DNA from 2 places in the Janibacter sp. LM genome. Region 2 is predicted to be linked to the other one. Evidence: predicted binding sites of a transcription regulator. Region 2 holds the regulator's gene; the other holds the start of a gene.
The links. Region 2 encodes LexA, which represses DNA repair genes until DNA is damaged. Its sites were predicted from a motif close to TCGAACANNTGTTCGA; they were not measured.
Positions count from the first base shown of each region.

Region 1 (5,599 bases), on a different contig from region 2:
CCCGACGGTGGGGTGGTCGTGCAGGTCGAGGCGACCGGGGTCTGCCGCAGCGACTGGCACGCCTGGGCCGGGCACGACGACATCGCCTGGCCGCACGTGCCCGGCCACGAGCTGGCGGGTGTCGTCAGCGAGGTCGGCGCGGGCGTGGAGCGGTGGCGGGTCGGCGACCGGGTGACGGTGCCCTTCGTCTGCGGGTGCGGCCGGTGCGAGTGGTGCGCCGCTGGCGAGGCGCAGGTGTGCCCCGACCAGGAGCAGCCCGGCTTCACGCACTGGGGCTCGTTCGCCGAGCGGGTCGCGCTGCACGCCGCCGACACCAACCTCGTCGCGATCCCGCAGGGCATCGACTTCGCGACGGCAGCCAGCCTCGGGTGCCGCTTCGCCACCGCCTACCGCGCCCTCGTCGCCCGCGCCGCAGTGGCGAAGGGAGAGTGGGTCACCGTCGTCGGGGCCGGCGGCGTCGGGCTGAGTGCCGTGATGATCGCCCGCGCCCTCGGGGCCCGGGTCGTCGCGGTCGACCGCAATCCCGGAGCGCTCGCTCTCGCAACGGATCTCGGTGCAGAGCACGTCGTCCTCGCCGACGGCCGGGACGTCGGCGCAGCGGTCACGGCCCTCACCGGCGGTGGGAGCCACGTCGCGGTCGACGCGGTGGGCAGCGAGCAGACCTGCGCCGCCGCGATCCACAGCCTGCGGCGGCGCGGCCGGCACGTGCAGGTCGGCTTGCTGCCACCGGTCGACGGGCACCCCCGGGTGCCGATGGCGCGCGTCATCGGGTGGGAGCTCGACCTGCTCGGGAGCCACGGCATGGCCGCTGTCGACTACCCGGGCATGCTCGCGCTCATCGAGTCGGGATCGCTCCAGCCCCAGCGGCTCGTCGAGCGGACCATCGGTCTCGAGGAGGCCGCGGCGCTGCTGCCCGGCTTCGACACCGCACCAGTCGCGGGCATGACGATCGTCGACCCTGGGCGCTGAACTCCCTTCGCTGCCTGACGCCCGGCCGGAGCCCGGCCGGGTAACCTGAACGTCGTTCACTGAACGACGTTCACCGAAGGGGCGCCATGACCACCACGTTCGACCAGCTCGCCGACCGGATCCTCGAGGGAGGCCGGGCCACCGAGGCCGACGCGCTCGCCGTGCTGCGCACGGACGACACCGAGGTCATGGCCGCGGTCGTGGCCGCGGCCCGGCTGCGCCGCGAGCACTTCGGCAACACCGTCAAGGTCAACTACCTCGTCAACCTCAAGTCGGGGCTGTGCCCGGAGAACTGCAGCTACTGCTCCCAGGCCCTCGGCTCGCAGGCGCCGATCCTCACGTACTCGTGGCTGTCGACCGACGAGGCCATCGACCAGGCCGCCGCCGGGCTGCGCGGCGGCGCGACCCGCGTCTGCCTGGTCGCCTCCGGGCGCGGCCCCTCGGACCGGGACGTCGACCGGGTCGTCGCGATGACCGAGGCCCTCAAGGAGGCCAACGAGGGCGTCGAGGTGTGCGCCTGCCTCGGACTGCTCAAGGACGGACAGGCCGAGCGGCTGCGCACTGCGGGAGTCGACGCCTACAACCACAACATCAACACCGCCGAGTCCCACCACGACGCCGTCGTCCAGACGCACACCTACGAGGACCGGGTCGACACGATCGGCAGGGCGACGTCCGCCGGCCTCTCCCCCTGCTCCGGGCTCATCGCCGGTCTCGGCGAGAGCGACGAACAGCTCGTCGAGGCGCTCTTCGCGCTGCGGGACCTCGATGTGGACTCGATCCCGGTGAACTTCCTCATGCCCTTCGACGGCACTCCCTTGGCGGACACCTGGGAGCTCACCCCCCTTCGCTGCCTGCGAATCCTCACGATGGCCCGCTTCGTGGCCCCCGACAGGGAGGTGCGGATCGCCGGCGGCCGCGAGATGCACCTGCGGTCGTTGCAGGCGGTCGCGCTGCAGGTGGCCAACTCGATCTTCCTCGGCGACTACCTGACCTCCGAGGGCCAGGCCGCGCAGGCCGACCTCGAGATGCTCGCCGACAACGGCTTCGTCGTCCTCGGCGCCGAGCACGGCACGTCCGGCGCCGGCGCCGACCCGACCATCCGCCGCCGTGGCGCGGGCACCGAGGCCCCGGCGAACGCGTGAGCACGACTGTGGCCCGGCCCGTGGCGGGCCGGGTCCGGGGCGCGGCAGCTAGACGTGCCAGGTCACGCCGGTCGCCGTGATGGTGCAGGCCAGGTCGCGGGCATGGACCCGCGTGTGGTGGCGCTCGCACAGCAGGGCCGCGTTGCCGATGTCGGTGCCCCCTCCCAGGGACCAGTACTGCACGTGGTGGGCGTCGGACCAGTGGGCGGGCATGGTGCACCCGGGGAAGGTGCACCCGCCGTCACGGAGGTACAGGGCGCGCTTCTGGCCCGGGGTGAAGAAGCGTGCCGCGCGGCCCAGCTCCAAGGGTTCGCTGTCGGTGCCCAGCAGGGCCGGGATGATCCCGCCCTCACAGGCCAGCCGGCGCACCGCGGACGGGGGCAGGACCTGCCCCGTGGCGGTGGACCCGCCGGCATGACCCCCGAAGGCCGTGGTCGGCAGGTCCTGACCACAGGCACCGCAGCGGCCCTGCGCGAGGTGGGCCGTCAGGGCGGCCAGGCTGATCGTGACGACGACCCTGGCCTTGTCGCCGGGGGGCGTTCCCACCGGGGCCGAGACACCCCGCTCGACGACCGCGAGCAACGCGTCGGCGCGACGCCGGGCCGGGGAGCGGTCGTCCGGCCCGCCCTCGGGGCCCTTGACGGGGGCGGACAGCGCGGCGACTGCCGCGTCGATGATCGCGGCGCCCTCCGGGTCCAGGACGAGCTTGTACCGGGTCATGCCGCACGCATCCGTGTGCGAGGTGAGGGAGCGCGACGCCTTGTGCCGCTCGTCGTCCTCACCCAGGTCCTTGTCGGGACGCAGCATCCGGGTGGTCATCGTGATGGCCGCGGCCAGCTTCTTCTCGTCGAGGCCCGAGACCCGCTGCGGGGTGCGTCCGTCCGGGCCCGTGGCGACGAGCCCGTCGCGGGCCTCGCCCAGGAGGAGCCCCAGGTCCGCGTCGAGGAGGTCGCGGTCGGCCACTCGCCGCACACCCTCCTCGAACCGCACCAGCTGGTCGGCCTTGCCCAGCGGCAGGTCTCCCGCCTCGAAGGCCGCCACGACGCCTGCGATCCCGGCGTCACCGGTGGGCTCCGGGGCCATGCCCGCGCTCGGGTCGCTCACCCCGCTGCCAGCCCGCAGGCCGGCCGTCGCCACGCGCACCACCGACGACACGTGCCGGGACTCGGGGCGCGGGGCGTGCCGCCCCTCGCTGACGCCCACCCAGTCGTGGACCGACCACGAGGTCTGCGTCGGCAGCCCCCGGGAGATGCCCTCGCGCACCAGCGCGACCTCGGCCACGGCCAGCAGCTGCCTCGCCCGGCCCAGCGCCGCCAGCCCGTCGGTGACCTCGGCGTCGGGCAGCTGCCACACCCTGTCGACGTCGGTGTCGAGCAACGGGCGCAGCGCGTCCCGCAGGACCGGGTCCGGTCCCGGGTCCGCGTCACGCACCGTCGCCTCTGACATGCATCGATCGTATGTTCGACCACCGACAGCGGTCGGGAGCGTTGGGGTGCTGTGGACGGGCGCTGGGTCGGGTGGGGGTCTGGGGATGGTGGCCCTTCGAGACGGTTGCTGCGCAACCTCCTCAGGGAGCGTGGGTCGGGGTGCGCAACCTCCTCAGGGAGCGTGGGTCGGGGTGCGCAACCTCCTCAGGGAGCGTGGGTCGGGGTGCGCAACCTCCTCAGGGAGCGTGCCCCCGGGTGGCCCTCAGGGAGCGGGGGCGAGTTCAGCGAAAGGCACCCCGGTGAGCTCCTCCGAGACCTCCCACAGCCGGCGCATCACCTCCGGGTCCCGCGACCCGCGGGAGGAGCCGACCGCCACCGGACGGCCACGGAACTCGCGAAACCCGCTCGGGCCGTAGTACTCGCCGCCGACCGCGGCCGGGTCGGTCGCGGCGCGCAGGATCGGCAGGGCCCCCTTCGCCGCGCTCTGCCCGACGAGCACGTTGCCTGCCGCGACCAGGGGACGGGCCGGGGCGGGCAGGTACCGGGCCAGGGCGGTCCGGGAGAGCCCGGGGTGCGCGGCGAGCGCGATCGTCCCCGCCCCAGCCTCGGACAACCGCCGCTGCAGCTCATGGGTGAAGAGCAGGTTGGCCAGCTTCGAGCGCCCGTAGGCGCCCATCGGGTCGTAGCCCCGCTCGGACTGCAGGTCGTCGACGTCCAGACGACCGCCCCCGAACCGGTGCGCGAGGCTCGACACCGTCACCACGCGCGACCCCGGCGTCACCAGCAGCCGCTCGAGCAGGAGCGCGGTGAGCGCGAAGTGGCCCAGGTGGTTCGTGCCGACCTGCAGCTCGAAACCGTCCGCCGTCACTCCCCGCGGGGTCATCATCACCCCCGCGTTGTTGACGAGCAGGTCGATCCGCTCGTGCCGGTCGCGGACCTCCCGCGCGGCCGAGCGCACCGAGTCCAGCGACGACAGGTCCAGGCGCACGACCTGCGCGCGCTCGAGATCGGCGGCGACGGCCTCCCCCTTCGCCGTGTCCCGGCAGGCGAGGACGACGTGCGCGCCCCGCGCGGCGAGCTCACGGGCGGTGACGGCGCCCAGCCCCGAGCTGGCCCCGGTGACCACCACGGTCCGGCCGGTCTGGTCGGGCATGCGGTCGAGGGACCAGGCGTCGCGGGTGCGTGTCATGGGGCCAGCCTGCCAGTCACACTGGACCCGCCCCGTGCGTCAGTGGGCTGAGGCACGGCGACGAGGGGCTCGCGCCGCAGGCGAGGGTCACGGCGGACGCGGCCGCGATCGCCACCGGCACCCCGGAGCGGATCGACGGGCGAAGGGAGATCGCCGTGCTCGATCGAAGGGGGCGTGGTGCGGGGCATCACCTTCCGCGCCGACCTCGAGGTGCTCGGTCGCGTCACCCGGCGGGAGGACCTGCGCCGCCGGCCGGTCACATCCGCGCTCCCCCGGTCGTCACCACCACGAGAGACCCCACCACGAGAGGACCGACGATGAAGAAGCGGTGGCTGCGCCCCCGCAAGGCGCTCGGCTGGTACATCGCGACGAAGCAGACCTTCGCCGAGCTGCCGGAGGACTGACGGGCAGGTCTACGGTGACGCCATGACGAACCCGCAGGGGGCGTCGGGGCACACCGTCCTGCAGCTCCCGGTCCCACCGCTGGAGGCCTGGGTCGTCGAGCGCACCGCCCACCACGACGCCGGGTTCGTCTCCACGGACCCGGCGTTCGGCCACGCGCACATCACGGCGCTGGCCCCCTTCGCCCCGGCGCCGACCCCGCACCAGCTCGCCACGGTCGCCGCGATCGCGGCCCGGACGGCGCCGATCACGGTGCGGCTCGACGAGATCGACCAGTTCCCCGACGGCATCATCCACCTGCGCCCCGAGCCGGACGCCCCGCTGCGCGCCCTCACGGCGGCCCTCGCCACTGCCTTCCCCGCGTTCCCTCCCTACGAAGGGAGGTTCGGTCGCGTCCCCGTCCCGCACCTCACCCTCGACGCGGCCCGCGACGGAGTCTCGATCGCGTCCACCCGACGTTCGCTCGG
Region 1 covers NZ_JBDIVG010000014.1:5,070-10,668, forward strand. Annotated here, with positions in the region: gene ABC138_RS08390 (alcohol dehydrogenase catalytic domain-containing protein) at 1-969, shown strand, start outside; gene bioB (biotin synthase BioB) at 1,056-2,114, shown strand; gene ABC138_RS08400 (DUF222 domain-containing protein) at 2,163-3,560, opposite strand; gene ABC138_RS08405 (oxidoreductase) at 3,804-4,730, opposite strand; gene ABC138_RS08410 (2'-5' RNA ligase family protein) at 5,157-5,599, shown strand, end outside.
Region 1: ABC138_RS08400 (DUF222 domain-containing protein) is a predicted target of LexA. The motif match lies at 3,564-3,579, and genes of this name have one in related genera.

Region 2 (5,599 bases):
CGAAGTAACCGTGGTCCTTGCCCGCCTTGACGTAGGTGAGCACGACCCGGTCGATGAGCTGCTTGAGCCCGGCCTCACGCTCGGGCGAGCCGACGGCGCCGCGGAAGTACTTCGTCGTGACGATCGTGGAGGCGTTCACCGACCAGAAGTCGGGGAACTCGACCCCGCGCTGCTCGAAGATCGTCTCGCCGGTCTTCCAGTTCTGCTGGACGACGTCGCGCTTCTCCCACGTGACCTCGTCATAGGGGTGGACGCCCTCGGTCGTGTGGATGCGGTTGATCGTCAGGCCCTTGGTGCGGGACCCGCGACGGGCGCTGGGCTTGCCGGCGGTCTCGGTCATGCTCTCTCTCCTGGTCCGTGTGGTGACGGCTGTGCTGCTCGGGTGGTGCGAGTGGGTTCGTGCTGGGTCAGGTGGCCGCGGTGTGCTCGCGGCGAAGGGCGGTGATGGCCGCCTCGAAGTCGTCCAGGGAGTCGAAGGACTGGTAGACGGACGCAAAACGTAGGTAGGCGACCTCGTCGAGCTCGCGCAGCGGCGGGAGGATCGCCATGCCCACCTCGTGCGCGTCGATCTCGGCGCTGCCCTGCGCCCGGATGCTCTCCTCGACGCGCTGGGCGAGGAGGGCGAGCTGGTCCTCGGTGACCGGTCGGCCCTGGCAGGCCTTGCGGACACCGGCCAGGACCTTGGCCCGGCTGAAGGGCTCGGCCGCACCAGACCGCTTGGTCACCGTGAGGCTCGCGCTCTCGAGGGTGGTGAAGCGGCGGCTGCACTCCGGGCACTGGCGGCGACGCCGGATGGCGCTGCCGTCGTCCGTGGTGCGGCTGTCGATGACGCGGGAGTCGGTGTGGCGGCAGAACGGGCAGTGCACGTCGGACTCCCTTCGTCGTGGCCGAAAGAACGGCTGGTCTGTGGATGGTGCGGTGGATGGCGTGGGGACGAACCCCGGATTTCTGTGGAGAACCGACCTCATCCTGTGCACTAGATGTGGACGAATGACAACGGTGTAACCACTAGATGTAGTGACCATTAGACGCCCCCGGAGCGCGTGACGCAAGTCCTGATCCACACCCGTCGACGAACGGCACGAGGGCCACCTCCACGTGCTGCGGAGGTGGCCCTCGGCCGGCCCGGACCCGGGTCGATGGGTCCGGGAGATCAGGTGCGACTCAGGGGGTCGGGATGGTCAGCGTCTGCCCCGCGTGCACGTACGAGGTCGACAGCCCGTTGGCCACCTGGAGGCGGGCGACGCCCTGCTGGACCGGCAGCTCGGGCAGCTCTGCGGCGGCGATCTGACCGAGGGTCTGCCCCGACCGGACGGTGACCTGCTCGGGCTGGGTCGCGGGCCCACCGAAGGCCATCGCGGCACCGGCGACGCTCGCGACCAGGAGCATCGAGGTCGTGACGGCCAGCCGACCGCGGCGGGTCATGCGCAGCCGGGTGGCGGGGTGGGCGAGGGCTGCATCGCCCGTCGGCACCGAGACGAGATGACGCGAGCGCGCCGGGCGCGCGCCGCGAAGGGGGGCGGGGGCGGCGGTGAGAGCGGTCATGCGGTCCTCCTGGCGGTGGCGGTTCTCTCGAACCGGTGTTCGATAGAACGTCTGTACGATGTCTAGCACGGGTGTTCGAAGAAAATCAAGGACACGCTCGAACAGATGTTTGAAATACCTGTTCGATCGGCCTACTGTCGTCGACACGGAGTAGTTGACCAGCGACCACCGACAACGGTGCCTCGCGGACACGGACGAAGGGTCGATCGATGAGCGGACAGGGCGAGGACACGGGCGAGGGCAACATCCACCAGCTCCCCGAGCGCGACACCGGGGACGGGTTGACCGCGCGGCAGCGCAAGGTCCTCGAGGTCATCCGCAATGCCGTCGCGACCCGCGGCTACCCGCCGAGCCTGCGCGAGATCGGCGAGCTCGTCGGCCTCACCTCCCCCAGCTCCGTCGCCCACCAGCTCTCCTCCCTCGAGCGCAAGGGCTACCTGCGCCGCGACCCCAACCGCCCGCGGGCCATCGAGGTCATCTCCCCCGACGGCCACGACGCCCCGGCGGGCGAGGTCACCGACCTGGCCTCCATGCGGGGCGGCGCCGACCACGGCGATGCCGTCGTCGACCCGACCGGCTCCGGCGACGCGCGTCCCGAGGCCAGCTACGTCCCCGTCCTCGGCCAGATCGCCGCCGGTGTCCCGATCACCGCCGAGGAGGTCGTCGACGACGTCTTCCCCCTGCCCAAGCAGATCGTCGGCGAGGGCTCCCTGTTCCTGCTCAAGGTCGTCGGCGACTCGATGATCGACGCCGCCATCTGCGACGGCGACTGGGTCGTCGTGCGTCAGCAGCCGCAGGCGGACAACGGCGACATCGTCGCGGCCATGCTCGACAACGAAGCGACGGTCAAGACCTTCAAGCGCAAGGACGGCCACGTGTGGCTGCTCCCCCACAACCCCGCCTTCGACCCGATCGACGGCGACCACGCGACGATCCTCGGCAAGGTCACCGCGGTGCTGCGCCGCCTGTGACCGACAGCTCGAGGACCGCGTCGACGAGGGAGCGAAGGGAGTCCCGCAGCTCCCCGTCCACGCGGTGGTCGACGAGGTCGTCCCCCCGCGTGGGTCCGCGGGTGATCAGCGAGACCGGGATCCCGCGCTTGGCCGCGTGCCGCACGAACCGCAGCCCCGACATCACCTGCAGCGAGCTGCCCAGCACGAGCAGGCTCGGCGCGGCGTCGACGAGGTCGTAGCAGCGCTGCACGAGCGGCTTGGCGACCGATCCGCCGAAGAAGACGACGTCGGGCTTGAGCGTGTCGGCGCCGCACTCCTCGCAGCACGGGGCGATGAAACGGCCGACGTCGACCGACTCCAGCCGCACGTCGCCGTCGGGTCGGATCTCGTCGCTGTCGGCGTCGAAGCCGGGGTTGGCGGCGGCCATCCGCGCATCGAGGACCTGCCGGTCCACCCGTGTGCCGCAGGTCAGGCAGACCGCTTCGACGAGGTTGCCGTGCAGCTCGACGACGTCGCGGGTGTCGGCCGCCTGGTGCAGGCCGTCGACGTTCTGCGTGATGACGGGGCCGGCCGCCCCGATCTGCTGCAGCCGGGTGACCAGGTGGTGGGCGTCGTTGGGGCGCGCCGCGTGGAACCGCCGCCAGCCGACATAGCTGCGGGCCCAGTACCGCTGGCGCGCCTCGCTGCTCCCGACGAACTCGGAGTAGTGCATGGGCGACACCCGCCGCGTGCCGTCCGGCCCGCGGTAGTCCGGGATGCCGGAGTCGGTCGACATGCCGGCGCCGGTGAGCACGAGGGCCGGACCGGCCGACAGCACCCGGGCGATGTCCTCGATCACCGCACCAGTATGAGGTGCTCGGCGCCCTCGGGTGAGCGGGAGCGGCACCGGCCGAGCCGGACGACCTACCATGGCCCCATGATCGACGCCGCCGGGCTCCGCGTGATGCGGGCCATCGCCGAGGAGGGCAGCTTCACCGCCGCCGCCCTCGCTCTCGGCTACTCGCAGCCGGCGGTCTCCCAGATGGTCAAGCGCCTCGAGCAACGGACCGGGACCGTCCTCGTGGAGAAGGTCGGCCGCTCCGTGCGGCTCACCGAGGCCGGTGCGGTGCTCGCGCGCCACGCGACGCCGGTCCTCGCGGCGCTCGACGCCGCCGAGGAGGAGGTCGCCGCGATCGCCGGGCTGCGCTCCGGCCGGGTGCGGCTCATGGCCTTCCCCTCGTCGTCGGTCACCCTCGTCCCCCGCGCGCTGGCCGCGGTGCGGGCCGAGCACCCGGACCTGTCGGTGCAGTTCGCCGAGGCCGAGCCGCCCGAGTCGATCGCCGCGCTGCGCGCCGGCGACGTCGACCTCGCGGTGGCCTTCAGCTACGAGGGCAGCGACCTGGCCCGGGGCGAGGACCCCGAGGGCTTCGTCGTGCACCCCCTCATCGACGAGGAGGTCCGGGTCGCTCTCCCCCGCGACCACCCGCTGGCCGTGAAGGAGACGGTCTCGATGACCGATCTCACCGATGAGGACTGGATCGCCGGCTGCGCGCGCTGCCGGGGCCACCTGCTGAAGATCGCGCACGACGCGGGGTTCGCGCCCAAGGTGGCCTTCGAGACCGAGGACTACGTCGCTGTCCAGGGCTTCGTCGCCGCGGGTCTGGGTGTCGCGCTCATCCCCGACCTCATCCGCGCGGCGACGTCCAACGACGACGTCGTCATCCGCCCGCTCGACCCGAAGAGCCGACGCCGGATCCACGTCGTGACGACCGAGGACCTGCTGAAGGTCCCCGCGGTCGCGACGACCCTCGAGGCGCTCGTCGCCTCGGCCGCCGCGGCCACGCCCTCGGCCGTCAGCTGACCGGCACCGCCCACTCCCGCCAGTCGGTGAGCAGCGCCTCCGGCCGGTCGGAGGCCATGATCACCACCCCCGGGTAGTCCTGGAGGATCCCCCGCAGCATCTCCCGGCCCTGCGGACCCAGGTCGTCGTCGACGTGCTCGAGCAGGAGCAGTGCCGGCGTGCCGATGGTCGCGCGGGCGACCCACAGTCGAGCGATCTCCTGGCGCGTGAGCGGTTCACCGCCACGGCGAAGGGGGGTCCGCTCACCTTCCGGCAGGCTCGCCACCCGGTCGGCCAGGCCGACGGCTGCCAGGGCCGCGCTGCCCTCCCCTTCGTCCAGGTCGGGCCGGCGGTAGCGCACGGCGCGCGAGACGCTCCCCCGCTCGAGGCGGCCACCGACGGGTGCGTAGCCGACGCGCCGACGGCGGCTCCTGGGGCCGGTGTGCGCCAGGTCCTTGCCGTCGACGCACACCGAGACGCAGCCGTCGCGACCCGGCAGCGCGAGCGCGGTGAAGACCTCGCGGGCGTGCCAGGGCGCGCCGCCGCGCAGGACGATGCGCTCCCCCGGCTCGGCGAGCAGTCCGGGCATCGCGACGCCGTCGACGGTCAGGCCGCGCACGACGACCCGACCACCGCTGGAGACGTCCGGGTCGAAGACGGGCGCCGGGCGGGCGTCGACGGGCTCCAGGAGCAGGGGCGCGACGATCCGGCGAGCGGCCTTGTGGTTCTGCCGGTACTCGACGATGCGGCCGGCGTCGGCGACCGGGCCGGCGAGGATGCCGACGATCGTCAGGGCGACGGCGACCGAGGCGGCGGAGACGACGCCGAAGGCGCCGAGGGTCGCCGCGCCGGCCGACCCGGCGAGCGGGGCGACGAGGGCGCAGGCGCGCAGCAGGCCGGAGGTGCGGGCCCGATGCACCGCCGCGTCGACGACCCGGGAGCCCGAGGTGTCGATCGCGCGCAGCTCCCGCTCGACACCGCCGGCGGCGGCGATGCCGGGGGCGGCGGTGACGGTGTCGGCGACGCGGGCCGCGAGCGAGCCGCGTCGGCGCCGCAGGACCCGCGCCCGCTCGAAGGCCGAGCCCGAGACGCGGGCCAGCACCAGGCCGAGCACCACGAGCGGCACGGCGACGACGAGTGCGAGCTGCCAGCCGAGCGTCGCGAGCGCGAGGACCGAGCCGAGCACGAGCGGCCCGAGCGCGACGAGCGGGGCGATCCCGAGTGAGACCCAGTTGCGCACGCTCGCGAGGTCGTTGGTCGAGCGGGCGATCGTGATGCCGAG
Region 2 covers NZ_JBDIVG010000001.1:281,856-287,454, reverse strand. Annotated here, with positions in the region: gene ABC138_RS01355 (vitamin B12-dependent ribonucleotide reductase) at 1-340, opposite strand, end outside; gene nrdR (transcriptional regulator NrdR) at 408-866, opposite strand; gene ABC138_RS01345 (LysM peptidoglycan-binding domain-containing protein) at 1,165-1,545, opposite strand; gene lexA (transcriptional repressor LexA) at 1,755-2,516, shown strand; gene ABC138_RS01335 (Sir2 family NAD-dependent protein deacetylase) at 2,491-3,336, opposite strand; gene ABC138_RS01330 (LysR family transcriptional regulator) at 3,415-4,338, shown strand; gene ABC138_RS01325 (ABC transporter ATP-binding protein) at 4,331-5,599, opposite strand, start outside.